One region of the Streptomyces sp. R33 genome, then DNA from elsewhere that is predicted to be linked to it. Evidence: riboswitches for the same ligand, from Rfam matches in the RefSeq annotation. Region 1 holds a riboswitch; each other region holds the start of a gene.
What was found. A riboswitch is a leader RNA that binds a small molecule or an ion and turns the genes downstream of it on or off. The one in region 1 is predicted to bind thiamine pyrophosphate.
Positions count from the first base shown of each region.

Region 2: another riboswitch for thiamine pyrophosphate. It lies ahead of thiC (phosphomethylpyrimidine synthase ThiC); the one in region 1 lies ahead of AB5J51_RS13065 (thiamine ABC transporter substrate binding subunit).
Region 3: another riboswitch for thiamine pyrophosphate. It lies ahead of thiO (glycine oxidase ThiO); the one in region 1 lies ahead of AB5J51_RS13065 (thiamine ABC transporter substrate binding subunit).

Region 1 is NZ_CP165727.1:2,907,674-2,918,058, reverse strand. It holds gene rlmN (23S rRNA (adenine(2503)-C(2))-methyltransferase RlmN) at 1-868, shown strand, start outside; TPP riboswitch at 927-1,036, shown strand; gene AB5J51_RS13065 (thiamine ABC transporter substrate binding subunit) at 1,121-2,224, shown strand; gene AB5J51_RS13060 (iron ABC transporter permease) at 2,296-3,912, shown strand; gene AB5J51_RS13055 (ABC transporter ATP-binding protein) at 3,912-4,943, shown strand; gene AB5J51_RS13050 (hypothetical protein) at 4,980-5,912, opposite strand; gene AB5J51_RS13045 (LOG family protein) at 6,004-7,095, opposite strand; gene AB5J51_RS13040 (hypothetical protein) at 7,122-8,195, opposite strand; gene AB5J51_RS13035 (ABC transporter ATP-binding protein) at 8,177-8,965, opposite strand; gene AB5J51_RS13030 (aspartate aminotransferase family protein) at 9,150-10,385, opposite strand, start outside.
Region 2 is NZ_CP165727.1:4,550,440-4,560,824, reverse strand. It holds gene AB5J51_RS20840 (LacI family DNA-binding transcriptional regulator) at 189-1,304, shown strand; gene AB5J51_RS20835 (metallophosphoesterase) at 1,521-2,696, shown strand; gene AB5J51_RS20830 (hypothetical protein) at 2,847-3,668, shown strand; gene AB5J51_RS20825 (aldo/keto reductase) at 3,722-4,774, opposite strand; gene thiC (phosphomethylpyrimidine synthase ThiC) at 4,895-6,682, opposite strand; TPP riboswitch at 6,677-6,822, opposite strand; gene AB5J51_RS20815 (YibE/F family protein) at 6,895-8,292, shown strand; gene AB5J51_RS20810 (SsgA family sporulation/cell division regulator) at 8,344-8,793, opposite strand; gene AB5J51_RS20805 (IclR family transcriptional regulator) at 8,891-9,628, opposite strand; gene AB5J51_RS20800 (DUF5326 family protein) at 9,913-10,140, opposite strand; gene AB5J51_RS20795 (cupin domain-containing protein) at 10,286-10,385, opposite strand, start outside.
Region 3 is NZ_CP165727.1:6,168,622-6,179,006, forward strand. It holds gene AB5J51_RS28385 (class II 3-deoxy-7-phosphoheptulonate synthase) at 197-1,561, shown strand; gene AB5J51_RS28390 (bacterioferritin-associated ferredoxin) at 1,730-1,969, shown strand; gene bfr (bacterioferritin) at 1,973-2,452, opposite strand; gene AB5J51_RS28400 (sulfite oxidase-like oxidoreductase) at 2,655-3,287, shown strand; gene AB5J51_RS28405 (DUF4396 domain-containing protein) at 3,302-3,832, opposite strand; gene AB5J51_RS28410 (deoxyribonuclease IV) at 3,911-4,780, opposite strand; gene pknB (Stk1 family PASTA domain-containing Ser/Thr kinase) at 4,801-6,717, opposite strand; gene AB5J51_RS28420 (thiazole synthase) at 6,950-7,744, opposite strand; gene thiS (sulfur carrier protein ThiS) at 7,750-7,950, opposite strand; gene thiO (glycine oxidase ThiO) at 7,947-9,128, opposite strand; TPP riboswitch at 9,126-9,238, opposite strand; gene AB5J51_RS28435 (NAD(P)/FAD-dependent oxidoreductase) at 9,342-10,385, shown strand, end outside.

The sequences.
Region 1 (10,385 bases):
GCTGATGAACGTCATCCGGCACATCTCGTGCGACGACGACACCACCCGCAAGACCCTGTGGAAGCTGCACGACGGCACGCTCGTCGAGTCCGTGCTGATGCGCTACCCCGACCGGGTCACCATGTGCATCTCCTCGCAGGCCGGCTGCGGTATGAACTGCCCGTTCTGCGCCACCGGCCAGGCGGGCCTGGACCGCAACCTGTCCACCGCCGAGATCGTCCACCAGATCGTCGACGGCATGCGCGCGCTGCGCGACGGCGAGGTCCCCGGCGGCCCGGCCCGGCTGTCCAACATCGTCTTCATGGGCATGGGCGAGCCGCTGGCGAACTACAAGCGGGTCGTCGGCGCGATCCGCCGCCTCACCGACCCCGAGCCCGACGGCCTGGGCCTGTCGCAGCGCGGCATCACCGTCTCCACCGTCGGCCTGGTCCCGGCGATGCTGCGGTTCGCCGACGAGGGCTTCAAGTGCCGCCTCGCGGTCTCGCTGCACGCGCCGGACGACGAGCTGCGCGACACCCTCGTCCCCGTGAACACCCGCTGGAAGGTCCGCGAGGTACTCGACGCGGCCTGGCAGTACGCGGAGAAGTCGGGCCGCCGGATCTCCATCGAGTACGCGCTGATCCGCGACATCAACGACCAGGCCTGGCGCGGCGACCTCCTCGGCCGGCTGCTCAAGGGCAAGCGTGTCCACGTCAACCTGATCCCGCTGAACCCGACGCCGGGCTCGAAGTGGACGGCCTCGCGTCCCGAGGACGAGAAGGCCTTCGTGGAGGCCATCGCCCGCCACGGCGTGCCGGTGACCGTCCGCGACACCCGCGGCCAGGAGATCGACGGAGCCTGCGGCCAGCTGGCGGCCTCGGAGCGCTAGCCTGCGGTTTCCTCCGCCCCGGTTCGGCCACGGGGTACCCTGTGGCCGAACCAATTGCATATTCCGACAGGGGAGCGCCACAGCGCTGAGAGTGCGGTAACCGTCATCCGCAGACCCTCTGAACCTCGCCCCGGTCATTCGGGGTAGGAAGTTCGGTCATCACTCAAGCTGTTGCGCCCTGCCCGGCGACCGCTCGCACTGAGCGCCGGGCAGGGCCGCGTCTTCTCCTGGTCATCCCAGGAGGAATCACCAGTGAGCACCACCAAGAAGTTCGCGGGCGCAGCGCTCGCGGCCGCGCTCGGCGTCGCCACGCTCAGCGCCTGCGGCGGCGGCGACGCCAAGGACAAGTCCGAGGGCGGCGCGAGCGGGTCGCCGAAGCCCAAGACGGTCACGCTCGTCTCCCACGACTCCTTCAACGTGACCGACACGGTCCTGAAGGAGTTCGAGCAGCAGAGCGGCTACACCGTCAAGGTCCTGAAGTCCGGGGACGCGGGCGCCGCACTCAACCAGGAGATCCTCACCAAGGGCTCCCCGCGCGGCGACGTCTTCTTCGGTGTCGACAACACGCTCCTCTCGCGCGCCCTCGACAACGGGATCTTCACGCCGTACGAGGCCAAGGGCCTGGCCGACGTGAAGCCCGAGTACGTGCTCGACAAGGAGCACCGGGTCACCCCGATCGACTCCGGCGACATCTGCGTCAACTACGACAAGGCGTACTTCGCCGACAAGAAGCTCGCCCCGCCGCAGACGCTGGACGACCTGATCAAGCCGGAGTACAAGAACCTGCTGGTCACCGAGAACGCGGCGACCTCCTCGCCTGGCCTCGGCTTCCTCCTCGCCTCCGTCGGCAAGTACGGCGAGGAAGGGTGGAAGGACTACTGGACCAAGCTCAAGGCCAACGGCGTCGAGGTCGTCGACGGCTGGGAGCAGGCCTACAACGAGCGCTTCTCGGGCTCCGCGGGCGGCAAGAAGGCCAAGGGCGACCGCCCGCTGGTCGTCTCCTACGCCTCCAGCCCGCCGGTCGAGGTCCTGTACGGCGAGCCGCAGCCGGCCGAGGCCCCCACGGGCGTCTCCACCGGCACCTGCTTCCGCCAGGTCGAGTTCGCGGGCCTGCTCAAGGGCGCGAAGAACGAGGAGGGCGGCAAGGCGCTCCTCGACTTCCTCGTGAGCAAGAAGTTCCAGGAGGACATGCCGCTGCAGATGTTCGTGAACCCGGTGGTCAAGGACGCGAAGCTGCCGGAGCTGTTCACGAAGCACGGCGTGGTCATCGAGAAGCCCGAGAACGTCGCTCCGGAGACCATCGCCAAGAACCGTGAGCAGTGGGTCAAGACATGGTCCTCGCTCGTCGTGAAGTAGGACGCCAGAGCGCACGCGAAAGCACTCCCGCGAAGGAGGGCGTACGCGGTACGGCCGTCAGGCTCGCCCTGATGGCCGTACCGCTCGCCTTCTTCGGGCTGTTCTTCGCCTACCCCGTCGCCGCGATCGTCGGCCGCGGGATCAAGACCGAGGACGGCTGGCAGTTCGGCCGGATCGGCGAGGTGCTGACCCGGCCCGACATCGCCGACGTGCTCTGGTTCACCACCTGGCAGGCGTGCGCGTCCACGGCGCTCACGCTCCTGATCGCACTCCCCGGCGCGTACGTCTTCGCGCGCTTCGAGTTCCCCGGCAAACAACTGCTGCGGGCGGTGGTCACGGTCCCGTTCGTGCTGCCGACCGTGGTGGTCGGCACGGCCTTCCTGGCGCTGGTCGGGCGCGGCGGACTGCTCGACGAGCTGTGGGGCGTCCGGCTGGACACCACCGTGTGGGCGATCCTGCTCGCCCACGTCTTCTTCAACTACGCCGTCGTCGTACGGACGGTCGGCGGACTCTGGGCGCAGCTCGACCCGCGCCAGGAGGAGGCCGCCCGCGTGCTGGGCGCCGGACGGTTCGCCGCCTGGCGGCGGGTGACGCTGCCCGCGCTCGGACCGGCCGTGGCCGCCGCCTCGCTGATGGTGTTCCTCTTCACCTTCACCTCCTTCGGCGTCGTGCAGATCCTGGGCGGGCCCTCGTACGCCACCCTCGAGGTGGAGGTCTACCGGCAGACCGCGCAGCTGCTGGACCTGCCGACGGCCGCCGTCCTCACGATGGTGCAGTTCGTGGCGGTCGGCCTGATCCTCGCCGTCCACGCCTGGACCGTGCGCCGGCGGGAGACCGCCCTGCGGCTGGTGGACCCGGCGCGGACCGCACACCGGCCGAGCGGACCGGGGCAGCGCGCCCTGCTCGGCGGGGTGCTGGTGACGGTGGCGCTGCTGATCGTGGCCCCGCTGCTGGTGCTGGTGGAGCGGTCCTTCGACGCCCCCGGCGGGTACGGGTTCGGCTTCTACCGGGCGCTCCAGGACGCGGGCGCCGGCGGCGGAACGTTCCTCGTGCCACCGCTGGAGGCGATCTGGAACTCCCTGCAGTACGCGCTCGCCGCCACCGCCATCGCCCTGCTGATCGGGGGGCTCGCGGCCGCGGCACTGACCCGGCGCGGGGGGCGGTTCGTGCGCGGGTTCGATGCGCTGTTGATGCTTCCGCTGGGGGTGTCGGCGGTGACGGTCGGCTTCGGCTTCCTGATCACCCTGGACGAGCCGCCGCTGGATCTGCGGACCTCGTGGATCCTGGTGCCGCTGGCCCAGGCGCTGGTGGGCGTCCCGTTCGTCGTACGGACCATGCTGCCGGTGCTGCGCGCGGTGGACGCACGGCTGCGGGAGGCCGCCGCGGTGCTCGGGGCGTCCCCGCTGAGGGCCTGGCGGGAGGTGGACCTGCCGCTGGTGCGGCGGGCGCTGCTGATCGCGGCCGGGTTCGCCTTCGCCATCTCGCTGGGGGAGTTCGGGGCGACCGTCTTCATCGCGCGGCCGGACCGTCCGACGCTGCCGGTGGCCGTGGCGCGGCTGCTGGGGCGGGCCGGTGAGCTCAACTACGGGCAGGCGATGGCCCTGAGCACGATTCTGATGCTGGTGTGCGCGGTCTCCCTGCTGGTGCTGGAGCGGCTGCGCCCCGACAAGACCTCGGGAGAGTTCTGATGACGTTGCTCGAACTGGCCGGGGTCTCGGTCCGCTTCGGCGAGCGCGCCGTCTTCGATGCACTGGACTCCGTGGACCTCGCGGTCGCCGAGCACGAGATCGTGTGCGTGCTCGGGCCGAGCGGGAGCGGCAAATCCACACTGCTGCGGGTCGTCGCCGGGCTCCAGCCGGTATCCGCCGGGCGGGTCCTGCTCGGCGGTGCGGACCAGGAGCGGGTGCCCGTGCACCGGCGCGGGGTGGGCCTGATGTTCCAGGACCACCAGCTGTTCCCGCACCGGGACGTGGGCGGGAACGTCGCGTTCGGGCTGCGCATGCGGGGCTCCGGCCGGGGGGCCTGCGAGGGCCGGGTCGCGGAACTGCTGGAGCTGGTCGGACTGCCCGGGGCCCAGGGCCGGTCCGTGTCCTCCCTGTCGGGTGGTGAGCAGCAGCGGGTCGCCCTCGCCAGGGCGCTGGCCCCCTCACCGCGGCTGCTGATGCTGGACGAACCGCTGGGGCAGCTCGACCGGGGGCTGCGCGAGCGGCTGGTCGTGGAGCTGCGGGGGCTGTTCTCCCGGCTCGGGACCACGGTGCTGGCCGTCACCCACGACCAGGGGGAGGCCTTCGCCCTGGCCGACCGGGTGGTGGTGATGCGGGACGGGCGGATCGCGCAGGCCGGGACCCCGCTGGAGGTGTGGCAGCGGCCGGCCTCGGAGTTCGTGGCGCGGTTCCTCGGGTTCGAGAACGTGGTGCCGGCGGTGGTGTCGGGAGAGGCCGCGATGACGGCGTGGGGCAAGGTCCTGGTGCCGGCCGGGTCCCCGGAGGGCGAGCGGCGGATCCTGATCCGGCCGGCGGGCGTGGTGCTGGCGGCGGCGGGGCTGCGGTGTGAGGTGCTCGCGCGGACGTTCCGCGGGACGCACGTGGCGCTGCGGCTGCGGCCGGAGGCCGGGCCGGAGCTGGAGGCGGAGTGCGGGCTGGCCGGGGCCCCGGCCATGGGGGACCGGGTTGCGGTGTCCTTCGCCCCGGCCGAGGTGGTCGTGCTGCCGGCTGCGTAGCCGCTGCGCGGGGCTCGTCCCCCGGGCCTTCGCGCCTCAGACGCCGGCGGGGCTGGATTCGGCGGGGCTGGATTCGGGTTCGGATCCGGGTGCGGCGGGGGGTTCTGCGCCGTCGTGGTTGCCGTACCAGGCGACGGCCACCGCGCCCGTGACGGCCAGCACGAAGCCGAGGGCCGCCAGCCAGGCCAGGCCCGGCCGCGATGCGTCGCCCAGCCACAGGACGCCGATGGCACCCGGCAGGACGGTTTCGCCGACGACGAGCGCGGCCGTCGCGCCGTTCACCGAGCCGATCTGGAGGGCGACCGTGTGCAGGTACATGCCGCCCACGCCGGCCAGCAGGATGGCGTAGAGGGCCGGGTCGGCGAGCAGCTTGCCCAGGTCGAACGGGTCGATCCCGTCGAGGATCCGGACGCCGACGCCGAGCGCGCCGAAGGCGAGGCCCGACAGCAGGCCCGCCAGGATCGCGGCCCGGGCGCCCAGGAGGCGTACGGCCACCGTGCCGCCCGCGATGATCAGCAGGGTCACGGCGAACAGCCACCAGTGCGTGGACATCGGGGCGTGGTGGCCGCCCTCGTGGCCCGCCGCCGTCGCCAGCAGCACCAGCGCCGCGCAGACGACCCCGATCGAGGTCCATTCCTTCCGGGTCAGCCGGATGCCCAGCATCTTCACGCTGAGGACCGCGGTGATGACCAGGTTGGCGCTGATCACCGTCTGGGAGAGGAACAGGGGCAGCAGCCGGGCGGCGAGCGCGCCCAGCCCGAAGCCGACGAAGTCCAGGATGGTGCCGACGATGAACTCCCACGTCATCGCTGCCTTCGCGGTGGACGAGAGGTTCGGGCCGCCGTGCGCGGTCACCCCGGCGGCGGCCGGGGACATCCGGGCCGCCCGGCGCGAGCCGACGGCTTGCAGGACGGATCCCGTGCCGTAGCAGATGGATGCCGCGATCGCGGTCAGCAGGCCTATGAGCACCGAGGGCTCCGTTCACGTCTGGCAGGGTTTTGCACTTTGATTACCTATGGCAGACGTGCGATCGGGCCGGGAAGTTGCCTCGGCCCGTCACTCACTTCATCGAAGCGAGTACGGCGGGGACCTCGGCCACCGAGTCGACCAGCGCGATCCGGGACTCCATCGCACGGCCGCGCGCCAGCGCCCGGAGCAGCGGCCAGGCCGGCAGGTGCTCGGTCCAGTGCGTACGCCCGATCAGCACCATCGGGGTCGGCTCGCCCCGCGACCCGTAGTAGTTCGGCGTGGCGTTGTCGAATATCTCCTGCAGGGTGCCCGCGGCGCCCGGCAGGAAGACGACGCCCGCGGTGGAGCGGGCGAGCAGCCCGTCCTCCCGGGTGGCGTTCGCGAAGTACTTGGCGATGTGGCCGGCGAAGGCGTTCGGCGGCTCGTGCCCGTAGAACCAGGTCGGGATCCCCACCGAGTCGCCGCCCGCGGGCCAGCGGTCCCGTACGGCGAACGCCGCCTGCGCCCAGTCGGACACGGAGGGCGCGAAGGACGGGGCCTTGGCCAGGATCTCGAGGGCCTCCGCAAGGGCGTGGTCGGGGGCCGGGGCCAGGTAGGCGCCGAGGTTGGCCGCCTCCATCGCGCCGGGGCCGCCGCCGGTGGCAACCGTCAGCCCGGACCGGGTCAGCTCCCGGCCGAGTTCGGCCGCGCCCTGGTAGTCCAGACCGCCGCGGGCCATCGCGTGGCCGCCCATGACGCCCACCACCCGGGCGCCGGCGAGGTGTTCGTCGAGGGCGTCGGAGATCGCGTCGTCGTGGACGGAGCGCAGCATCGAGGAGAAGACGTCGCCGTCCGCCTTGGTCTCCTGGAACCAGGCGTACGACTGGGCGTCAGGAGTGCCCTCGTAACCGTCGGACAGCCCCGCGAACAGCTCGTCGGCGGTGTACAGCAGACCGCGGTACGGGTTGAAGGGCAGGTCCGGCACCGGCGGGAAGACGAGCGCACCGTCCGCGCGCACCTTGGCCGCCGCGTCGGGCTCCATCGCGCAGCCCAGGAAGACGGCCGCGGAGGTGTCGGCGGACAGCAGGGCGAACGTGCGCTCCAGCAGGTTGACCGACTGGATGCGGTAGCCGCTGAGCGAGCCGCGCGCCACGACCTGGTCGAATTCGGCGAGCGTCTCGATCTCGATGTCTGCGTGGACCATTCGGCCCACCCTAAGGGCTGCCCGTGTCAGCGGGTCAACGCAAGAGACGTCAGCTGCGCCACACCCCATACGACCGGTGCGCACACGGCTGCCAGTGCGGTGGCCCGCAGGGTCGCGGCCGTACGCAGGACCGTGCCCGGAGTGCCCAGGTCGCGCAGGGTCGCGCGGGCGTCGGAGCGGTTCTGGCGGACCTCGACGGCGCAGGTGAGCAGGGTCGCGGCCACGCACAGCGCGACCAGGGCGCAGGCCGGCCCGGTCAGCGGACCCAGCGGGACGGGGAAGCCGCCCCGGTCGCGCAGGGCGGCGGTGGTGAGGGCGCCCGCGCCGACCGCGCACAACAGGCCCAGCGGGCGGCCCAGTCGGGGCGCCTCCTCCTGGAGGGTCCGCCCGGCCAGCAGCCGCACGGCGCCCGGGCGGACGGCCTGTACCAGGGCTCCGCAGGCGTAGGTGAGGCCCGGGCCGGCGAGCGAGAGCCCGACGGCGATGAGTGCCCAGCCGGCCGGCATGCCGACTCCGCCGAGGCCGGTGTACGCCTCGACCGCCAGTCCGCAGGCGGTGAGTGCGATGCCCCAGGGCAGGCCGGTCTGCGGGGCCAGCGGCGGGTGCGGGCGCAGGGCGAGGGCCGTGGCGGCCGAGGCGGCCAGCGGCACCAGGGTCAGCAGGGTGAGGGCGGCCGCCACGGGCAGCGGCCGGTCGGCGTGCAGCAGCCGGGCCCCGGCTCCGTCGAAGGGCAGGCCGGTGAGGTCGCCCCGCAGGTGGAGGAAGGCGGCCAGGGCCAGGGCGCTGCCCAGGGTGCAGGAGACGGCGGTGGAGACCGCCGCGACGAGGGTGAGCCGGACGGGGCCCAGCCCGACGGCGTCCATCCCCTGGCGGGGCCGGGTCGCGGGGTCGGTCCGTGCGACGGCGATGGCGAACTGCACGGTGACGGCGAGCGGGACCAGGGCCCACAGCAGGCGCGGGAACGATCCGGCAGGCCGGGCAGTGGCCTCCGCCAGCACGTACAGCAGGAGGAAACCGGCGCCGGCGCAGGCGGCGGCGACCAGCAGCCGGCGCAGCTGGACGAGCGGGCCGGAGCCGCGGGCTAGGCGGAGAGCGAGCACGCGGCCTGGCCCTCCGGGGTCTCGTCGGACCGGTCGCCGACGGCGGCTGCGGTCCCGGCGGGGCGGCCGTCGAGCAGCGCGACCCGGCGGTCGGCGACGGCTGCGGTCTCCTCGTCGTGCGTGGCCAGCACCACGGTGATCTCGTGCGAGCGCGCCGCGGTGGTGAGCGTACGGAGCAGCAGGGCGCGCTCGGTGCGGTGCAGCGGGGCGGTGGGTTCGTCGGCGAAGACCACGGCGGGCTCGTTGACCAGGGCCCGGGCGAGGGCGACCCGCTGGGATTCTGCGCGGGTCAGGGCGCGGGGGCGCTTGCGGGCGAAGCCGCCGATGTCGAGGCGGTCCAGCCATTCGCAGGCGGCGGCCTTGGCCGTGCGGTGGGAGGCGCCGGCGATCAGCAGGGGCAGGGCGGCGTTCTCCCAGACCTTGAGCTCGGGCAGCAGCAGGGGATCGGGGCCGATCCAGCCGAACCGGTCGCGACGCAGCCGTTCGCGGGCCTGGGCACCCATGGTGTGGACGGGCACGCTGTTGAACCAGATCTCGCCCTGCTCGGGCACCACGTGTCCGGCCAGGCAGCGCAGCAGCGTGGTCTTCCCGCTGCCGCGCGGGCCGGTCAGGGCCAGGATCTCGCCCTCGCGGACGCCGACGGAGACCCCGATGAGTCCGGGTGAACCTCCCCCGGACTGCGTCCGGGGGGACCCCCAGTGGGAGTAGTGAACGGACCGTGCCCAGAGGACGTCATTGTCCGGTGGGGCGTTGTCCGGTGGAGCCACCATGGCGTACACCTCCGTCCGGGGGAACGAAGCGGAACCGGTTCGGTCACTGGCGCCGCACTGAGATGTAAAGAGATGAACGTCTTGGATGGTGACAGCACACGGCCCGGACCCCCGCGTTCTCACTCGAACGGAGGATCCGGGCCGTGTGGTTCGGACTGTTTGCTGCTCTTCGCCGCGCTGCTCTTTACAGCTTGGTCCACGCCTCGGTGAGCACCGAGCGCAGGATGCCTTCGATCTCGTCGAAGGTGCCCTGGTCCGCGATCAGCGGCGGGGCCAGCTGGATGACCGGGTCGCCACGGTCGTCGGCACGGCAGTACAGGCCGTTCTCGAAGAGCGCCTTGGAGAGGAAGCCGTAGAGCACGCGCTCGGTCTCCTCGTCCGTGAAGGACTCCTTGGTGACCTTGTCCTTGACGAGCTCGATGCCGTAGAAGAATCCGTTGCCGCGGACGTCGCCGACGATCGGCAGGTCGTGCAGCTTCTTCAGGGTCGAGAAGAAGGCGTCCTCGTTGTCCAGCACGTGCTGGTTGAGGCCTTCCTTGTCGAAGATGTCGAGGTTGGCGAGCGCCACCGCGGAGGACACCGGGTGCCCGCCGAAGGTGTAGCCGTGCAGGAAGGTGTTGCCGCCCTTGTAGAACGGCTCGGCGATGCGGTCCGAGACGATGCAGGCACCGATCGGGGAGTAGCCCGAGGTCATGCCCTTGGCGCAGGTGATCATGTCCGGGACGTAGTCGAACTTGTCACAGGCGAACATCGTGCCGAGGCGGCCGAAGGCGCAGATCGTCTCGTCGGAGACGAGGAGCACGTCGTACTCGTCGCAGATCTCGCGGACCCGCTGGAAGTACCCGGGCGGCGGCGGGAAGCAGCCACCGGCGTTCTGCACCGGCTCGAGGAAGACGGCGGCGACCGTGTCGGCACCCTCGAACAGGATCTCCTGCTCGATCTGGTCGGCGCACCAGCGGCCGAAGGCCTCGGGGTCGTCGCCGTAGATCGGGGCGCGGTAGATGTTGGTGTTCGGCACCTTGTGCGCGCCGGGGACCAGCGGCTCGAAGGGGGCCTTCAGGGCCGGCAGGCCGGTGATGGACAACGCGCCCTGCGGGGTGCCGTGGTAGGCGACCGCGCGGGAGATGACCTTGTACTTGGTGTGCTTGCCCTGCAGCTTGAAGTACTGCTTGGCGAGCTTCCACGCGGTCTCGACGGCCTCGCCGCCGCCGGTGGTGAAGAAGACCTTGTTCAGGTCGCCCGGGGCGTAGCCGGCGAGGCGCTCGGCCAGCTCGACGGCCTGCGGGTGCGCGTACGACCAGATGGGGAAGAAGGCGAGTTCCTGGGCCTGCTTGTAGGCGACCTCGGCCAGTTCCTTGCGGCCGTGACCGGCGTTGACCACGAACAGTCCGGCGAGACCGTCCAGGTAGCGCTTGCCCTT
Region 2 (10,385 bases), 1.6 Mb from region 1:
AGACCGGCCCGAGACCACACCGCTTTGGCATGCCCGTACCCGACGACAAACGCCCCGCTCACTCTCCGCGCTCAAATGCCTTTAATTCCAAGGTCATTGGGGGTGGCGAACCATGCAGAATCGTTCCTGTCAACGCGTGCATATGCACCCGGACCACCCACCCCGCCGAGCCCTACTATCGGCTCGCCATGACAGCAGCAGGGAAGCATCAGGTGAGCCGGACCGAGACCACCCGGCGGGCCGCCGGCCGACAGGGCCGGGCCGGCATCAGGGACGTGGCCGCCGCAGCGGGCGTCTCGATCACAACCGTCTCCGACGCGCTCAATGGCAAGGGGCGGCTGCCGGACGCCACCCGCCGCCACGTTCGCGAGGTCGCCGACCGGCTGGGCTACCGCCCCTCCGCCGCGGCCCGCACCCTCCGTACCGGCAAGTCGGGCCTCATCGGTCTGACCGTGACGACGTACGGGGATGAACCTTTCACCTTCACCGAATTCGCCTACTTCGCCGAGATGGCCAGGGCCGCCACTTCCGCCGCGCTCGCCCGCGGCTACGCCCTCGTCATCCTCCCCGCCACCTCCCGACACGACGTGTGGTCCAACGTGGCCCTCGACGGCACCGTCGTCATCGACCCCTCCGACCACGACCCCGTCGTCACCGAACTGGTCCGCCAAGGCCTCCCAGTCGTCTCCGACGGCCGTCCGGCCGGCTCCCTCCCCGTCACCGCCTGGGTCGACAACGACCACGAGGCCGCCGTACTCAACCTGCTCGACCACCTCGCCGCCGCCGGAGCCCGCCGTATCGGGCTGCTGACCGGCACCACCACCGACACCTACACCCGGCTCTCCACCACCGCCTACCTCAGTTGGTGCGAGCGCGTCGGCCAGGACCCCGTCTACGAGTCCTACCCCGCCCACGACCCGTGCGCGGGCGCCGTCGCCGCGGACCGGCTGCTCGCCCGGCCCGACCGGCCCGACGCCGTCTACGGGCTGTTCGACCCCAACGGGACCGACCTGCTCGCCGCCGCCCGGCGCTACGGCCTGCGCGTCCCCGAGGACCTGCTGCTCGTCTGCTGCAGCGAGTCCACCGTGTACGCCAACACCGAACCGCCCATCACCACCCTCTCCCTCAAACCGCGCCGGATCGGCACCGCCGTCGTGCAGCTGCTCATCGACGCCATCGAGGGGGTCGGCACCGGGCGCCCGGTCGAACAGGTCGTCCCGACCGAGCTGATCGTCCGCACCTCCTCGCAGCGCAGGCAGCCCCGTACGACCGTCAGTCCGCCCCGGTCACCGGCCAAGGACTGACCGCCACACCGCGAAACCGGCGGGGCTGACGGCCCCGCCGAGGATTTCAGCAACACCCATTTCGGGAGAAAGCGGCAGGAACTATTGGTTCCGCCCAGGATTCACCACCCCTGGTGCGTCACAGAGCGCGAGCCGCATTCCTATGATGGGCGCACGACATCACGGACCCTCCGCCCCGGAGGTCAGGAGGGTCCGCAGGTGTACGGCAGCGCGACGGTGGTGGAGGGGTCGATGACTCAGGGGGCCGGTCAGGGACCCGCGATGCGGACGGAGACGCTGCGGGACTTCCGAGTTCCGGTCACCGAGCCCGCCCCGTACGGCGTGGCCGGCGGGCTTCCCGACGAAGCCCCCGTGTACGGCGAGTACCCCGCGTACTACGGGGAGGGCGCACCCGTGCCCCCGGCGCCGCCCCTGGGCCAGGCGCCCGCCGCGGGCGTTCCGGCCGACGAGGACGACCTCGACGAGGGCTACACCCCCACGCACCGCGATCTGCCGATCATCGGCCGCGGCGGACCGGGTGACACCGTCCAGGTCGTGTACGTTCCCCAGGAGTCCCCGGCCGCGGGCCCCGGGCCGCTGTACGTCGTCGGCGACGTCCACGGCTACCTGGACGAGCTCGTCACCGAACTCCAGGCGCAGGGCCTCATCGACGCCGAGCGCCGCTGGTCTGCCGGCAACGCACGCATCTGGTTCCTCGGCGACTTCACCGACCGCGGGCCCGACGGGATCGGCGTCATCGACCTCGTGATGCGCCTCTCCGCCGAGGCCGCCGCATCCGGCGGCTACTGCAAGGCGCTCATGGGCAACCACGAACTGCTCCTCATCGGCGCCAAGCGGTTCGGCGACACCCCCGTCGCCTCGGGCGCCGGCACCGCCACCTTCCAGGCCGCCTGGCTCCTCAACGGCGGCCAGCGCACCGACATGGAGCGCCTGGAGGACGTGCACCTGCAGTGGATGTCACGGCTGGACGCGGCCGTGCTGGAGGACGGGCACCTGCTGCTGCACTCCGACACCACCGCGTACCTCGACTACGGCGACTCCATCGAGGACGTCAACGACACCATCCACGAGCTGCTCAACCGCAACGACGCCGACATCACCTGGGACCTCTTCCGCAAGTTCACCAAGCGGTTCGCCTTCCGCGACGAGGAGACCGGCCCCCAGGCCGTACGCGACCTCCTCGACACCTACGGCGGCGGCCGGGTCGTGCACGGGCACAGCCCGATCCCGTACCTGCTGGGCGAGGTGGGCACCGAGGACGGCGACGAGTCCCGCGGCCCGGAGGCCGTGACCGGACCGCACGTGTATGCGGACGGACTCGCGATCGCCATGGACGGCGGGGTCACGATGGCGGGCAAACTGCTGGTCGTGCAACTCCCGCTGAGCGACTGAGGGTTATCAGAAGGGGGGTAATTTCAGGAAAGCCCCTGTCACGGCGTGGCATGGGCGCTCTACCATCGCCCTATCCGTAGCAGGCTCTCCTCCGTTTGTGCCGGCGCCCGGGTCTACGCGGGCAAACCGGTCCCCACGGAGCATCGGGGGATGCACATGAACAGCGCTCCGCACCTGCTGACCGAAGACCGACCCGAGTTCGATCGGCTCCTCGACGAGGCGCTGCGTACCGCACACGAACGGCCCGAGCTCGCCGCGCTCGGCGAACGGCTGAACGCCGAACAACTGCGCACGATGGCCGTCGGGGCCAGCGCGCTGCTGACGGCCGCGGCCGCGGCCGAGTACGACCACTACGTGAAACTCCGCGGCGAACGGCGCGACGAGGCCCTGTCCACCCCCGGATCGGCGGGTGCGGACAGGAGTGCCGGGCAGGACGAGGGCGACGACGGCGCCGGGGTCAGCGCCGTGGTCGCGGTGCTCGCGCCGGTCCTGGCGGGCACCGCGATGCTGATCTTCCTGCTGGTGGGGTACACCCTGAAGGCGATCGAGCCCGAACCCGCCTTCGCCGACACGATGCTGACGGCGGGTTGGCTCTTCGGCGCACTGACCGTGGTCTCGCTGCTGTTCGCGGTGATCGGGCTGCTGGTGACGGCCGTCCGCAACCGCGCGACGGAGGTCGTGGCCGAGGACGGTGCGATACCCGACGAGCTTGCGCAGGCCCGCGAGGCCTGGCGGCACGCCCTGCTGGAGCGGGGCATCCTGCCGTTCCTGCGGGACGCGCTGGCCGATCCGAGCGCGGGGCCCGTGTATCCGGCCCCCCGCACGCCGAAGGCCGGGCGCATCCCCAACTTGGGATACTCCCGGCCCGACTTCACCAGCCCGGGATCCGCTTCACAGGGACCCCGGCCCGGCTACTCGCCTCCGGACTTCACCGGCCCCGACTTCGGCGGCCCGGAGACCGAGACGTCCTGACGGCCCAGGTGGGCAGTCCGTCCCTGTTTCACGTGAAACATCGCGCTGTACGGCTACTGGCCCGCCGACCGGTCCCCCGGGGCGCGCCGCCGCTGCGCGGTGTCGGTCAAAGCCGTCGGGCGCCACACGCCGTCCGGGTGGTAGAGGTTCGTCCCCGGCGGCACGATCTCGTCGATCCGGTCGAGTGCCGCGTCGTCGAGGACCAGTCCGGCACCCTTGACCAGCGAGTTCAGCTGGTCCATGGTCCGCGGGCCGATGATCACCGAGGTGACTGCGGGATGCGCGACCGGGAAGGCGACCGCCAGCTCGGGCAGCGTGCAGCCGATGCCGTCGGCGAGCTCGAGGAGCTGTTCCACGGCCTCCAGCTTCGCCACGTTGCCGGGGATCGCCGGGTCGAAGCGCGCCGGCGTCAGCGCCGCCCTCCCCGAGCTCATGTCGACGGGCCCGCCGAGCCGGTACTTTCCGGACAGGAAGCCGGAGGCGAGCGGACTCCAGGTCAGTACGCCCATCCCGTACCGCCGGGCGACCGGCAGGACGGAGGCTTCCACCCCGCGCGCGAGGATCGAGTACGGGGGCTGCTCCGTCCGGAACCGCGGAAGAGCCCGCCGCTCGGCGACGTGATGCGCCTCGACGATCTCCTCGGCGGGGAAGGTGGAGCAGCCGAAGGCACGGATCTTGCCCGCCCGCACCAGGTCTCCGAGGACCGAGAGGGTCTCCTCGACGTCCGTCGAGTGGTCGGGCCGGTGCACCTGGTAGAGGTCGATCCAATCGGTGTCCAGCCGCCGCAAACTGTCCTCGACGGCCTGCACGATCCACCGCCGCGAGTTCCCTCTGCGGTTGCGTCCCTCCCCCATCTGAAAGTGGACCTTGGTGGCGAGCACGACGTCATCGCGCCGCCCCTTCAGCGCCTTGCCGACGATCTCCTCGGACTCCCCTGCGGAGTACATGTCCGCGGTGTCGACGAAGTTGATGCCCTGATCGAGCGCGGCATGGATGATCCGGGCGCACTCGTCGTGGTCCGGGTTCCCCACCGATCCGAACATCATCGTGCCGAGGCAGTGCGCGCTGACCTCTATGCCGGTCCCGCCCAGACTGCGATATCTCATGGTCATGGGGCCGCACTGTAGGAGTTGGAGTGCACTCCAGCGCAAGCAATTCCGTTCCGGGGACGCTGCTCTGGGGAGTCCCCTCCTCCTCCCCGGAGCAGCGCCACCACGGCGGTCGGGTCAGTCCGCCAGCGGGAGGTAGACCCGGTTGCCGCTCGCCGCGAACTCGGCGGACTTCTCCGCCATGCCCGCCTCGATCTCATCGGCCTTCAGGTCTCCGCCGTGCTCACGGCGGATGTCCTGGGAGATCTTCATCGAGCAGAACTTCGGACCGCACATGGAGCAGAAGTGCGCGGTCTTGGCCGGCTCGGCGGGGAGCGTCTCGTCGTGGAACTCACGGGCCGTGTCCGGGTCGAGGGCCAGGTTGAACTGGTCCTCCCAGCGGAACTCGAACCGCGCGTCCGACAGGGCGTCGTCCCACTCCTGGGCGCCCGGGTGGCCCTTGGCCAGGTCCGCCGCGTGGGCGGCGATCTTGTACGTGATGACGCCGGTCTTCACGTCGTCACGGTTGGGCAGGCCCAGGTGCTCCTTCGGCGTGACGTAGCAGAGCATCGCGGTGCCCCACCAGGCGATCATCGCGGCGCCGATGCCCGAGGTGATGTGGTCGTACGCCGGGGCGACGTCCGTGGTCAGCGGGCCGAGCGTGTAGAACGGCGCCTCCTCGCAGATCTCCTGCTGGAGGTCGATGTTCTCCTTGATCTTGTGCATCGGGACGTGGCCCGGGCCCTCGATCATGGTCTGCACGTTGTGCCGCTTGGCGATCGTGTTCAGCTCGCCCAGCGTCTTCAGCTCCGCGAACTGCGCCGCGTCGTTGGCGTCCGCGATGGAGCCGGGGCGCAGGCCGTCGCCCAGCGAGTACGTGACGTCGTACGTCGCGAGGATCTCGCAGAGCTCCTCGAAGTTCGTGTAGAGGAAGTTCTCCTTGTGGTGCGCCAGGCACCACGCGGCCATGATGGAGCCGCCGCGCGAGACGATGCCGGTCTTGCGGCGGGCGGTCAGGGGCACGTAGGGCAGCAGCACGCCGGCGTGGACCGTCATGTAGTCGACGCCCTGCTCGGCCTGCTCGATGACCGTGTCCTTGTAGATCTCCCAGGTCAGGTCCTCGGCGCGGCCGTCGACCTTCTCGAGCGCCTGGTACAGCGGCACGGTGCCGATCGGCACGGGGGAGTTGCGCAGCACCCACTCGCGGGTGGTGTGGATGTTGCGGCCGGTCGAGAGGTCCATGACCGTGTCGGCGCCCCACTTGGTCGCCCAGGTCATCTTGTCGACCTCCTCCTCGATGGAGGAGGTGACAGCGGAGTTGCCGATGTTGGCGTTGACCTTCACCAGGAACCGCTTGCCGATGATCATCGGCTCGATCTCCGGGTGGTTCACGTTCGCGGGAAGCACCGCGCGACCTGCGGCGATCTCCTCGCGGACGACCTCGGGGGAGACGTTCTCGCGGATCGCGACGTACTCCATCTCCGGGGTGATCTCACCGCGGCGGGCGTACGCGAGCTGCGTGACGGCAGCGCCGCCACGGCCCCGGCGGGGCTGGCGGGGGCGGCCCGGGAAGACCGCGTCGAGGTTCTTCAGGCCACCGCGCGGCGAGGTGTGCTTGATGCCGTCGTCCTCGGGGCGCACGGGACGGCCCGCGTACTCCTCGGTGTCGCCGCGGCTGATGATCCAGTTCTCGCGCAGCGGCGGCAGGCCGCGCCGCACGTCGGTCTCGATCTGCGGGTCGGTGTACGGCCCCGACGTGTCGTAGAGCGTCACGTCCTTGCCGTTGGTGAGGTGGACCTGGCGGACCGGCACCCGGATGTCGGGCCGGGAGCCCGCCACGTAGCCCTTGTGCCAGCCCGGCTGGCGCTCGGTCTGGCCGTCGGCGTCCTGGCTGACGGCAGGCGTGCGTGCGTCCTGAATGGTCATGAGACCTGATCTCCCTACGCCGGCATTACCCGGTAACAGGTTCGGCGGTCGACGCAGCCTCTTCCCGTACGCATGTGTACTGCGCGTACGGTGATCAGCGCCCTCTCAGCCCGGTGCTCCGAGCTCCCGCGTTGTGCAAAGGTGCCCCCACGCTAGCGTCATCTGTGGCGTGCTGAACAGTGGGCCCCCTCAACTCTTGCGATGATCTGCCGGTGACGTCCTCGCCGCAGACTCCCCCCAAGCACCCCGAGCCCACGGGTCACACCGACCACGCCCACGCGGCCGCCGGGCACGACCACGGCCCTTCCGAGGGCCACTCCCATGGTCATTCCCACAGCCACGGGCCGGCGGCGCCCGTCTCGAAGCACCTGCGCAAGGTCATCGCGGCCGTACTGATCCCCTTCGCCGTCGCCGTCTTCGCCGGCATGGTGGTGCTCTGGCCGGGCGGCGCTCCCGCCCACGAGCGCTCCGGGGTGGGGTTCGACCGGCAGACCCAGCAGGGCCGGGTCGTCGCGCTCGAACAGGTCGACTGCAAATCCGTGAACGCCTCGCAGGTGCCGCCCACCGGCAACGTCTCCACCCCGGAGGGCCGCGAGGCCCAGGCCGCGCAGACCGGCGAGTGCAAGAAGGCCACCATCGAGGTCGGCACCGGATCCGACAAGGGCCGCACCTTCTTCGAGATCGTCCAGCCGGGCGCTCCACGGCAGTTGGAGAACGGCCAGGAGGTGGTCGTCGCATACGCGCCGGACGCGCCCCGGGATCTCCAGTACTCCGTGATCGACGTGAACCGCAAGCTGCCGTTGGCGGTGCTGGCCGGGCTCTTCGCCGTGGCGGTGGTCGTCGTCGGCCGGATGCGTGGCGTGTTCGCGCTGGTCGCGCTGGTCGTCAGCTTCGGCGTGCTGACGCTCTTCATCCTCCCGGCGATCCTGCAGGGCTCGAACCCGCTGCTCGTTGCCGTCATCGGCGCCAGCGCCATCATGCTCATCGCGCTGTACATGTGCCACGGACTGAGCGCCCGTACCTCCGTCGCCGTCCTGGGCACGCTCGTCTCGCTGCTGCTGATCGGGCTGCTGGGCTCGGTGTTCGTCGACTGGGCGTTCCTGAGCGGCAACACCGACGACAACACCGGCCTGATCCACGGGCTCTACCCGGACATCGACATGAGCGGCCTGCTGCTTGCAGGCGTGATCATCGGATCTCTGGGGGTGCTCGACGATGTGACGGTCACCCAGACCTCGGCGGTCTGGGAACTCCACCAGGCCGACCCGGCGATGGGGTCCCGCTCCCTGTACCGTGCGGCCATCCGGATCGGCCGCGACCACATCGCATCGGTGGTCAACACCCTGGTACTGGCTTACGCGGGCGCGGCGCTGCCCCTGCTGCTGCTGTTCTCGATCGCGAACAGCAGCATGGGTTCGGTGGCCAACAGCGAGCTGGTCGCGGAGGAGATCGTACGGACACTCGTCGGGTCCATCGGCCTGGTGGCCTCGGTCCCGGTGACAACGGCGCTTGCCGCGCTGGTGGTTTCTGCCGACCGACCGGGATCCCCGGCCGGAGCGGCGGCCCCTGGGCCGGTCCGCCGGGGCCGGGGACGGCGGCGCAAGCGCTGAGAAGACCCGGGTGGCTCGGGGGCCCGGGGCGGCTCGGCTTGTCCGGTCCGGTCAGCCCGCGTTCTGCTCGTTCTGCCGCGACTCGGCCAGGATCCTGTCCAGCGCCTCGTCGAGGTTGCCCTCGAAGTCGCCGAGGTTGCGCTCCTGACCGAGCGGAACAAGCCGGTCGGTGCGGTCGAGGAACGCCACGAGCGGCGCGGCGCCGGCGCGGAACAGGGCCCGGTCGCAGCCGACTTGGAGCCGGATGTGGACATCGGACAGCTCCTCAGGGTCGGTGGGGGCGATGTGCACATCGCCGTCACCGCACGGCTTGTTGATGCCGTCGAGGAGGAGTTCCCGGCCGAACGCCCAGGTCACGGGCGCGTCTCCGGGAAGGTGGAACGTCAGGCGCACCGCGTAGGGGTCACGGGTGTCGTACCGGAGTTCCACCGGGATCCGGAACGAGAGCTCCTCGGAAACGAGGAAGCTCATCATGACCTCTGCCTGTACCGACTCGCGCATTGACTACCCCGCTGTAGTGGAAGTGGCCAGGAATGATCCCCCAGGGCCCTCTTGACAAGGGTGGTGGACGCGCTTGCAGATCACAAGGAGTGAGTTTTCAGATACTGATAGAGAACGAGAGGGTGCTCAACAGCGCGCCTACTTCACTCCGTAGTCGATCGACCACACACAGCAATTGATCCGCCTGGTGCAAAGGCAGTGAAATCGCCATGGTTGCGGCGGTATCGCCGACCGTGATGGGGATGGCTGCACACACCGTGCCCAGCGCGTACTCCTGACTCTCCGTAACCGGCTGCATGCGACCGAGGGACCCGATCCGGTCTTCCAGGGCGCGCTGGTCGCGGACGGTGTACTGGGTGACGGCCTCGACCGGATGCCGGTCGTAGTAGTCCTTGCGCGTCTCCTCGTCGAGCTGGGCCAGCAGGCACTGCCCGATGGCGTGCGCGTGCCCGGTCGCACGGAAATCGGCCCATTCCTCGACGGCAGGGCTGGCCGGGGTGTCCGAAACGCCCATGAGCTCGATCTCACCGTCGCGGAACACCGCGAAGTAGACGGGGGCCCCGACCGCGTCGCGGAAGTGCGCGAGGGAGTCGAGGATCATGCTGCGACGTTTCTGCTGCAGTCCGCCGCCCGCGAGCCGGCCTGCAGCGGCGCCGAGAACGAACACTCCGCCCTCGCGCCGCAGATAGCCCTCGTGGGTGAGGGTGCGCAGCAGGTGGTACGCGGTGGGGAGCGGGAGCCCGGCCTCGCGCGCCAGTTGTTTCGCCGGGGCTCCCTCGCCGTGGGAGCCCGCTGCTTCGAGCAGTCTCAACGCTCGCTGCACCGAACCGATCAGCGTTGGCACACCGGCATTGTGAACCGAAGACAAAGCTCACCCCCAGGCGTGGCGGCGGGCCTTGGGAGGGCCAGCCCTGCGGGGGCCGCCCCCGCACATGCCGTGGTACCTGGAGGTCGCGCTCGGCTCGAACTGGAGATTGCCGCAGGTCAGGGCGGCGCTACCGGCCTTCAACCCAGGAGAACGGCACAGATTGCCACCCTATCCGCCCATTCCCGCGGTGTGAGCGGTTTGCCACCTCACGTTCCCCCGCCTGGGTTAATCCCCGGGCTTGACCCCGGGGCCTACCAGTCGCCGGACGAGGACTTCGTACCACTGCCGCTGAACTTCTTCACGAGGAAGACCAGGCCGCCGACGAGGCCGACGAAGAGCAGCAGCTTGAACGCGAACCCGATCAGGGCACCGAGGATGCTGGTGATGACGCCACCGAAGACGAAGAGCACCAGAAGCGGGATCGCGACCCACTTAACCCACCAGGGCATGCCTGCGAATGTCTCTCGGATACCGTCCATGTCCTCAACCTCTTCCTGAGCCGTGACTTCCTGCTCTCGATGCTAGGAGGCCGCGAAGGCGCCCGGGGGCCCGCGAGCCCCCGGAGTCCCCTGATCCGCCCCCTAGGGGGACCAGGGATCCGACCCTCGCTCCGGGGCCTGCCGGCTATGCCTCCGGCGGGGAGAACACCACCAGTACCCGCAGGTCCTCGCTGATGTGGTGGAACTTGTGCACCACCCCGGCCGGGACGTAGACGACGCTGCCG
Region 3 (10,385 bases), 3.3 Mb from region 1:
GAAGGCCGCCCCTCGGGCGGCCTTCGCGTCGTGCGTGTCAGTGGGTACGCGCGAGAAGTGGGCCGCCGGGAGCGGGCCACCACCAGTTCTGGTTCGAGAGCGCGTACATGCCGCCGACGATAGCCCACCCGTACCCGCAGAGACACCCGTCTCACGGAGTGGGCACCGGGCTGGACGTGACGCAAGACGCCGTAATGTGTACGAGGTGACCGTGAACGCTGAAACCCAAGCCCCCGCCGCCAAGGCGACCTGGCGAGACCTTCCCGCGGCGCAGCAGCCTTCGTACCCCGATGCCGAGGCACTGCGCGCTGTCGTCGCGGACCTCGAGTCGTATCCTCCGCTCGTTTTCGCGGGCGAGTGCGACCAGCTGCGCGCCCGTCTGGGAGCCGTCGCCAAGGGCGAGGCGTTCCTGCTGCAGGGCGGCGACTGTGCCGAGGCCTTCGACGCCGTGTCCGCCGAGCACATCCGAGCCAAGCTGAAGACGCTGCTCCAGATGAGCGCCGTCCTGACGTACGCGGCCTCCGTGCCCGTCGTCAAGGTCGGCCGCATCGCGGGCCAGTACTCCAAGCCGCGCTCCAAGGACACCGAGACCCGCGACGGCGTCACCCTGCCGACCTACCGCGGCGACTCCGTCAACGGCTTCGCCTTCACCGAAGAGGCCCGGATCCCGGACCCCGAGCGGCTGAAGCGCATGTACCACGCGTCCGCGTCGACGCTGAACCTCGTGCGCGCCTTCACCACCGGTGGCTACGCCGACCTGCGCCAGGTGCACGCCTGGAACCAGGACTTCGTGAAGTCCTCCCCGTCCGGGCAGCGCTACGAGCAGCTCGCGCGGGAGATCGACAACGCGCTGAACTTCATGAAGGCGTGCGGCACCGACCCGGCCGAGTTCAAGGCCGTCGAGTTCTACGCCTCCCACGAGGCGCTGCTGCTCGACTACGAGGGCGCGCTGACCCGCACCGACTCGCGTACCGGCAAGCTGTACGACACCTCCGGCCACATGGTCTGGATCGGTGAGCGCACGCGCCAGCTGGACCACGCGCACATCGAGTTCTGCTCGCAGATCGCCAACCCGATCGGCATCAAGCTCGGCCCGACCACCACGGTGGACGAGGCGCTGACGTACATCGACCGCCTGGACCCGGAGCGCGAGCCGGGCCGGCTGACCTTCGTCGTCCGCATGGGCGCCGACAAGGTCCGGGACAAGCTCCCCGAGCTCGTCGAGAAGGTCACGGCCTCGGGCGCGACCGTCGCCTGGGTCACCGACCCGATGCACGGCAACACCTTCGAGGCGGCCTCCGGCCACAAGACGCGCCGTTTCGACGACGTGCTCGACGAGGTCAAGGGCTTCTTCGAGGTCCACAAGGGCCTGGGCACCCACCCGGGCGGCATCCACGTCGAGCTCACCGGTGACGACGTCACCGAGTGCGTGGGCGGCGGCGACGAGATCTTCGTCGACGACCTGCACCAGCGCTACGAGACGGCCTGCGACCCGCGGCTCAACCGCAGCCAGTCCCTGGACCTGGCCTTCCTCGTCGCCGAGATGTACCGCGACCAGTAAGCGGATCAGTACGTAGGTACCTACGACGGTGGGGCACGGATCGATGTGATCCGTGCCCCACCGTCGTTGCCAGGGCTTTTGGGTACGCCTCACTTTGGGTACGGTTAGGTAAGCCTCACCGAATAGGGGATGGCTGCAGAAACCATTCCTTCCAGGGAGGTGAACCGCGTGTACGTCTGCTCTTGCTTCGGGATCACCGACAAGCAGGTCAAGGAGCACGCGGCCGCCGGGGCCTGCACCCCCCGCCAGATCGCCTCGGTCACCAAGGCCGGCACCGACTGCGGATCCTGTGTGCGCACCATCCAGGGCATCCTGGGCCGCGGGGCGTGCCCGCGTCGGGAGCTGCTGGAGAAGGGCAACGCCGCTGCCGTGCTCGCGGCCGACCCGGCGCTCGCGGAAGCCGCGTAGGACTCAGCTCTCCGGCTGTTCGATCAGCTGCGCGATGTAGAGCGGCTCCCCGATGCTCTCGATGAGCTCCAGCTGGGTGTCGAGGTAGTCGATGTGGTGCTCCTCGTCCCCCAGGATCTCCTCGAAGAGGCGCGCCGAGGTCACGTCGCCCTTGCCGCGCATCACCTCGATCCCGCGCTTGAGGCGGTCGATGGCCTCGACCTCGACCTGCCGGTCCGCCTGGAACATCTCCGTCAGGGTCTGGCCGACGCGTACGTGGAAGAGCCGCTGGTAGTTCGGCAGGCCGTCCAGCATGAGGATGCGCTCGGTGATCTTGTCCGCGTGCTTCATCTCGTCGATGGACTCGGCACGGGTGTAGTTCGCGAGCTTGGTCCAACCCTTGTTGTCCTGGATCCGGTAGTGGAGCCAGTACTGGTTGATCGCCGTGAGCTCGCCGGTCAACTGCTCGTTCAGAAACTCGAGGACCTCGGGGTCGCCCTGCATCGCAGAGGCTCCTTCCAGGCAGTGTCAGCTGTAATGACGGGTCTGGGGGTACCTCCCAGCCGTGACTGGGGGAGTGCGCGCATCCTTGCACCGCCGCAGGAGGCCGTCCAGTAAGTGCCTCCTTAGTGTGAGTTGCAGTGACTTGCCCGTATAGGGGCATACCTGGTCGTGACCACCCCGCCACGTCTGTCACCATGGAGGCATGGGTCAGCCGGAAAGCCGGGAATCTCCGGGAGCAGAGCAGCTGGAGCTTCCACCGGGGCAGCGGTTGCAGCGCGGCTGGCCGGTCACCCACTACGGCCCGGTCCCCAAGTTCAAGCCGGACCGCTGGGAGTTCCGCGTCTTCGGAGCGACCGCCGACGGTGACAAGCACTGCTGGAACCACGAGGAATTCACGGCCCTGCCGTTCGAGTCGGTCGTGGCGGACCTGCACTGCGTGACGAAGTTCAGCATGCAGGGCGCCGAATGGGGCGGGGTCCTCGCCCGCGACATCCTCGCCCTGGCGCCGCCGTCGCCGCAGGTCACGCACGTGATGGTGTGGGCCGAGTACGGCTTCAGCTCCAACCTGCGGCTGGCCGACTTCGCTTCCGACCGCACCGTCTTCGCCACCCACGAGGGCGGTGAACTGCTCACCGCCGAGCACGGTTTCCCGGTACGGCTCGTGGTCCCGCACCTGTACGCCTGGAAGGGCCCGAAGTGGGTCCGCGGCATCGAGTACATGACCGCCGACCGCCGCGGCTTCTGGGAGGAGCGCGGCTACCACAACATCGGCGACGCCTGGCGCGAGCAGCGCTACTCGTACCAGGAGGAGCCGGGGGACGGCCCCGAGTTGTAATCGGGGCTCCGCCCTCAGTGGTGGTACCGGTGCACGACCGCGTGGCCCTTGCCGCGGCCGATCAGCCACTTGTTGACCGGGGTCGTGACGACGAAGGCGAGCGCGAGCGAGATCGCCAGCACGACCCAGAACAGCGCGTCCGCGAGGTGCGCGTCCATCGCTCCCGGCCACAGCGCGATCACGCCGTTGTCGATCAGCTCCATGACGGCGATCGAAAGGGTGTCCGCGGCCAAGGCCACCCGGATGGCCGCACGCAGGTCCACGCCGGCGGCGAGGATCCCGCGCAGGGTGAGCGCGTAGCCGAAGAAGAACGCGAGGACGATCGCCAGGATCATCGTCGGCACATTTCCCCAGCCCAGGGCCGTGCCGATGACCATGCCGAGCACTTCGCCGATGGCGCAGCCGGTGAGGCAGTGGAGGGTGGCCTTGGCCGCCACGGCCCAGCTCGCCCTGCCGTGGCCGGTGCCCTGGCCGCCGGTGCCGTGGCCGCTGTCGTGGTGCTGATGGTGTGCGTCGTGCTCGTGGTGTGCGTGCGCGTGTTCCATCGGAACCCCCTGGGAACGTCGGATAACGGTCCTGCAGACAGCAGAACCGTATACCCCCCAGGGGTATTCCTCAACGGATCAGTGGAGCTCGCGCAGCTCCTTCAGCAGCGCCACGTCCGCCGCATGCCCTTCCTTGCCGCCCGGCGTCTCGATGATCAGCGGGACGCCCTGCGTCGCGGGATGCGTGAACAGCTCGGCGAACGCGTCCCCGCCGATGTGTCCCTGCCCGATGTTGGCGTGGCGGTCCTTGTGGGCGCCCACGCCCTCCTTCGAGTCGTTCGCGTGGATCAGCTTCAGCCGCCCCTCGCCCACCGTGTCCACCAGCAGGTCCAGCGTCTGCTTGGCGCCGCCCGGCTCCGCCAGATCGTGCCCCGCGGCGAAGACATGGCAGGTGTCCAGGCAGATCCCGAGCTTCGGATGGTGCTCCAGCGCCTCGAAGTACGGCCCGAAGTCCCAGGTCCGCGAGCACAGCGAGGAACCCTGCCCGGCCGTGGACTCCAGCAGCAGGAACGGGTCGTCGTCGTGCACCAGCTCGTCCAGCAGCGGCAGCATGTACTCCCTGACCTGCGCGTACGCCACCTCGCGCGGGCGCCCTCCGGTCGCCGAGCCGGTGTGGACGACCACCCCGAGCGCACCGATCTCCCGGCCGCGGCGCAGCGAGTGCCGCAGTGACTCCACCGACCTCTCCACGGTCGCCTCCGTGTGCGAGCCGAAGTTGATCAGGTACGGCGCGTGCACATACGCCGGGATCGACCCGGCCGCGCACCCGGCCCGGAACAACTCGTCCTGCGCCGGGTTCCCCACCGGGGTGGCCCAGCCGCGGGGATTGGCCACGAAGACCTGGACGGCCTCGGCACCCATCTCCCGCGCGTACGTCAGCCCCACCGAGGCGAGCCCGCCGGCGACGGGGACGTGTCCGCCCACGGGATTGCGCACGGCCCCGTCCATGACGCTCTGGTCCACTACCGCTACAGCCCCTTGGTCCGTAGGACGATCGTGCTGCCCTCGGGGGCGTTCTGGCCGCCCGGCACCGACTGGGCGTCCACCGTGTTGCTGAAGGACAGGAAGGGCCGCTCCACCTTCACCTTGAAACCGGCCGCCTCCAGCGTCCTGCGGGCCACGTCCGCCTCCTGGCCGGTCACGTTCGGCACCGGGATCTGCCGCGGGCCCTTGGACACGGTGAGCGTCACCGTGTCACCCGTCGCGGCCTGCGCTCCGGCGCCGATCGACTGGTTGGCGACCGTACCGGCAGGGAACGGCGAATTGACCTGGTCCGCGGCCGTCTCGACCTTGAGGCCGGCGTCCTGGAGGGCGGCCCGCGCCTGGTCGAGGGGGCGTCCGGCCACGTTCGGCACCTGCACCGGCCGGCCCTTGCTGACCACGATCGCGACCGCCGTGTCGGGCGACCGCTTCTGCCCGCCCGTCGGATCGGTGGAGATCACCGATCCCTGCGCGACGTCCTGGCTGAACGCCTGCGTGACCAGGCCGGGAGCCAGACCGCTCTTGGTCAGCTCGGCCTTCGCGTCGTCCAGCGGCCTGCCCTTCACGTCCGGTACGACGACGACCTCCGGGCCGCGCGAGATCGTCAGCACCACCGCGCCGTTGCCGCGGATGCGCTTGCCGCCCGAGGGGTCGGAGTTCATCACCGTCCCGCGGTCGAACGCGTCGCTGAACTTCCGGTCGATCCGCTTCACACCGAGGCCGGCCGCGGACAGGTCGGACTTGGCCTGCGCCTCGCTCTTCCCGAGCAGATTGGGGACCTTCGTGAACTGGCCGGCGTTGATGTACCAGACCCCGGTGCCCAGACCGAGCGCGAGCAGCACCCCGGCGATCACGAGCAGCGTGCCGCGCCGCGGCCTGCGCGAGGCCGGAGGCGCGGTACGGGCCGGTGCGGGCTCCGGGCGGTCCGGGAGCTCCAGCCGGGACGTGAGGTTCACGGGCGGCTGTCCCGCGACGGGCCGCGGGATCACACTGGTGCGGTCCTCGGTGGCGCTGCGCGCCTCGGCACGCGCCTGCGGCGGCACGGCGTCCAGCTCGGCGTCACCGAGCAGCGCGCGGGCGTCGAGGGCCAGCCCGAGCAGGGCGGCGGCGTCGGAGGGGCGCAGCTCCGGATCGCGGGCGGCGGCGTACGCGACGAGCTGGTCCAGGACGCCCGGCAGCCCCGGGACGGCGGCCGACGGCGGCGGCACGTCCTCGTGCAGGTGCTGGTAGAGCACCTGGGCGGGGGTGCCGCCGGAGTGCGGCTTGGAGCCGGTGAGCATCTCGTACAGGACGACACCGCAGGCGTAGACGTCCACGCGGGTGTCGCCGCTGCCGCTCTCGATCTGCTCGGGGGCGAGGTAGGAGACGGTGCCGAGGACGGAGCCGGTGGTGCTGGTGACCGAGTCGACGGACCGGACCAGCCCGAAGTCCGCCACCTTGACCCGGCCGTCGTCGCCGATCAGGACGTTCTCGGGCTTCATGTCGCGGTGCACGAACCCGGCCCGGTGGGCGGCGCCGAGCGCGGCGAGGACGGGCTCGAGGATGTCGAGGGCGGCCCGGGGCTGGAGCGCGCCGCGCTCGCGGAGCACGTCGCGCAGCGTGCAGCCGGAGACGTACTCCATGGCGAGGTACGTGTACGGCCCGTCGGTGCCCTGGTCGAAGACGGCGACGACGTTGGGGTGCGCGAGGCGGGCCACGGACTTGGCCTCGCGGATGAACCGGTCGACGAAGCCGCCGTCGGCGGCGAGCGCCGGGTGCATCACCTTCAGCGCGAGCACGCGGTCGAGGCGGGTGTCGACGGCCCGGTAGACCGTCGCCATGCCGCCGGCCGCGATGCGGGCGTCGACGCGGTAGCGGCCGTCGAGTGTCTGCCCGACGAGGGGGTCATCCAGGGTCGTATCCACCCGGCGATTCTACGAGCGCGGGTCGGGGTCCCGTCCCGGGTGTGGTTTGTTGCAGCGCAGCTGTGACGTGACTCCCTTTTCGACGCGCCCCTCGCGCGGCTCGGCCCCGGCGGGTCCGGATCTTGCCGCGCAGCGGCAATTCCAGCCCGTCCGGGGCCGAAGACCGGGTCCGGGCAGAGCCCGGGAAACGGAGAAAGGGCGGGGCGGGGAGAAGGCCCCGCGCAGCGGAGCGTCAGAAGGCCGGGCGTTCCGGGTCGAGGGCGGCGCGGCCCTCGGCCGGGGACGAGGCCTCCGCGAAGCGGCGCTGCGGGATGCGGCCCGCGCGGTACGCCAGACGGCCCGCCGACACCGCGTCGCGCATGGCCGCCGCCATCAGGACCGGGGACTGCGCCCGGGTCACCGCCGACGCCAGCATCACCGCCGAGCACCCCAGCTCCATCGCCAGCGCCACGTCCGAGGCCGTACCGGCCCCCGCGTCCAGGATCACCGGCACCCCCGCCCGCTCCGCGATCAGCTCGAAGTTGTGCGGGTTGCGGATCCCCATCCCCGAGCCGATCGGCGACCCCAGCGGCATGATCGCCGCACAGCCCACGTCCTCCAGCTTCCGCGCGAGCACCGGGTCGTCGTTGGTGTACGGCAGCACCGTGAAGCCCTCGTCCACCAGCGTCTCCGCGGCGTCCAGCAGCTCCAGGCCGTCCGGCAGCAGGGTCCGCTCGTCGGCCACGACCTCGAGCTTGATCCAGTCCGTGCCCAGCGCCTCCCGCGCGAGGCGCGCCGTCAGCACCGCCTCGCCCGCCGTGAAGCAGCCCGCCGTGTTGGGGAGTACGCAGATGCCCAGCCGGGTCAGCACCGACAGGACCGAGCCCTGGACCGTCGGGTCCAGCCGCCGCATCGCCACCGTCGTGAGCTCCGTACCGGACGCGGTCAGCGCCCGTTCCAGGACGTCCAGGCTCGGCGCCCCGCCCGTCCCCATGATCAGGCGGGACGAGAAGGTCCGGCCGCCCAGCACGAAAGCGTCGTCTGCCATCGCGCTCAGCCTCCCTGCACGGCGGTGAGGATCTCGACCCGGTCGCCCTCGCCCACCGGCGTGAGCGGCCACTGCCCGCGCGGGACCACGGTCTCGTTGAGTGCGGCCGCGACGCCCGAGGGGGCCGCGGTCAGGATGGCGACCACCGCGTCGAGGGTGGTGCCGGCCGCGACCTCGCGCGGCTCGCCGTTGACGGAGATCGTCATGCGTAGGACTCCTGACGTGCGACGCTGAAGCGGCGCGGGGTGAACGGGCGGGCGATCTCCGGGAGCACGCCGGTGGTCAGCAGCTCCGCCATGACGTCGCCGGTGAGCGGGGTCAGCAGCACCCCGTTGCGGTAGTGCCCGGTGGCCAGGTGCAGGCCGGGCAGGTCGGTCGGGCCGAGCAGCGGGGCGTTGTCCGGGGAGCCGGGCCGCAGCCCCGCCCGGGTCTCGGTCAGCGGCAGTTCGGTGATGCCGGGTACCAACTCATGGGCGTCGCGCAGGAGTTCGTACACGCCGCCCGCGGTGACCGTGGTGTCCCAGCCGAGTTCCTCGCTGGTGGCGCCGATGACGAGCTCGCCGTTCTCGCGCGGCACCAGGTACACGTGGCTGCCGCGGACCACCGCCCGGACCGTCCGCGACAGGAACGGCGCGTACGCCGCCGGCACCGCGAGCCGCAGCACCTGGCCCTTGACCGGCCGTACGGGCGGCAGCACCTGCGCCGGTACGCCGGCCAGCCGGCCGCTGAGCGAGCCCGCGGCCAGCACCACCTGGTCGGCGCGCAGCTCCGTACCGTCGTCGAGCAGTGCCCCGGCGGCCCGGTCGGCGGCGGTGAGCAGCTGCTCGGCGTCCGCCCGGTGGATCTCCACGCCGGCGCCCTCGCAGGCGGCCAGCAGCGCGGCCGCCAGCCGGCGCGGGTCGACCTGGTGGTCGCCGTCCACGCGCAGGCCGCCGCGTACGCCCGGGGCCAGCATCGGCTCCAGGCGGCGGCACTCGCGGCCGGTGAGCCACTCGGACTCCAGGCCGCAGCGCCGCTGCAGGGCGTGCAGCTCGCGCAGGTGGAGCCGGTCGTCGGCGTCGAGGGCCACGGCGAGCGTGCCGCAGGCGCGGTAGCCGATGTCCATCCCTCCGCTGGCGTCGGCCAGCTCGGCGGCGAACTCCGGGTAGCGGCCGGCGGAGGCGAGATTGAGGCCCAGCAGGGTCTCCTCGCCGTAGTGCAGCTCCGTGACGGCGGCGAGCATGCCGGCCGCGACCTGAGCGGCGCCGCCGCCGGGCGCCGGATCGGCGAGCGCGGTCCGCAGCCCGCGCCGGGCCGCCCGCCAGGCGGTGACCAGGCCGATGATCCCGCCCCCGATGACGAGGACGTCGGATCCCCTGGCGGATCCCTTCCGAGATGAGTGCATGGGCGTCCAGCCCCTCCCTTCGCCGGCATGACCCGGATCAGGTTCGTACGGTCGGAGGCCGTCCAGCCTCCCTCTCAGCCCGGTACGCCCGGACTCCCGCGATAGGTACGACGGCCAGACTAACCCCGGCGCCGGGGCCGGGTAAGGCTGCCTCCCCGGCCGTTCCCCCGGCCGCTGTTCCTGACGGTGCGTCAGATCGCTAGGCTGGGCGGTGTGAGCGAGCAGACGGAACAGACACAGAGCGGCGTCGTCATCGTCGGCGCCGGAATGGCCGGGGTGCAGACCGCGGTCGCGCTGCGGGAGCAGGGGTGGAGCGGCCCCCTGACCCTGCTGGGCGCCGAGCCCCACCAGCCCTACGACCGGCCCCCGCTGTCCAAGGCGGTGCTGCTCGGCAAGGCCGAGGACTCCGCCTTCGACGTGGACTTCGAGGGGCTGGGCATCGAGCTCCGGCTCGGGGTGGAGGTCACCGGGCTGCGGGCCGCCGAGCGCGAGCTGGACACCGAGGCGGGACCGGTCCCGTACGAGGTGCTCGTACTGGCGACCGGCGCCGAACCACTGACCCTGCCCGGGTCCGAGGGCGTCCAGGGCGTGCACCTGCTGCGCACCCTGGACGACGCGGCCCGGCTGCGCCCGGTGCTGGCCCAGGCGCCGGCGACCGTGGTCGTCGGGGCCGGCTGGATCGGCGCCGAGTTCGCCACGGCGGCGCGCGAGGCGGGCTGCGCGGTGACCGTGGTCGAGGCGGCGGACCGGGTGCTGGCCGGGGCGCTGCCGGCGGAGGTCGCGGCCCCCATGGCCCGCTGGTACGAGGAGGCCGGGGCCGCCCTGCTGACCGGCGCGAAGGTGGCCTCGGTGGAGTCCGGGCGGGTCCTGCTCGCGGACGGCCGGGAGCTGCCGGCGGGCGCGGTGGTCGTGGGCATCGGGGCCCGGCCGGCGACCCGGTGGCTGGCGGAATCGGGGGTCGCGCTCGGCCCGGACGGCTCGGTCACCGCGGACGAGTACCTGCGGACCTCCCTGCCCGGGGTGTACGCGGTCGGCGACTGCGCGTCGTTCCCGTCGGGGCGCTACGGGGCGCGGCTGCTGGTGCACCACTGGGACAACGCCCTGCAGGGGCCGCGCGTGGTCGCGGCGAACATCGTGGCGGCGGCTCCGGTGCAGGTCTACGACCCGGTGCCGTACTTCTGGTCGGAGCAGTTCGGGCGCTTCGTGCAGTACGCGGGGCACCATGCGGGGGCGGACGAGCTCATGTGGCGCGGGGAC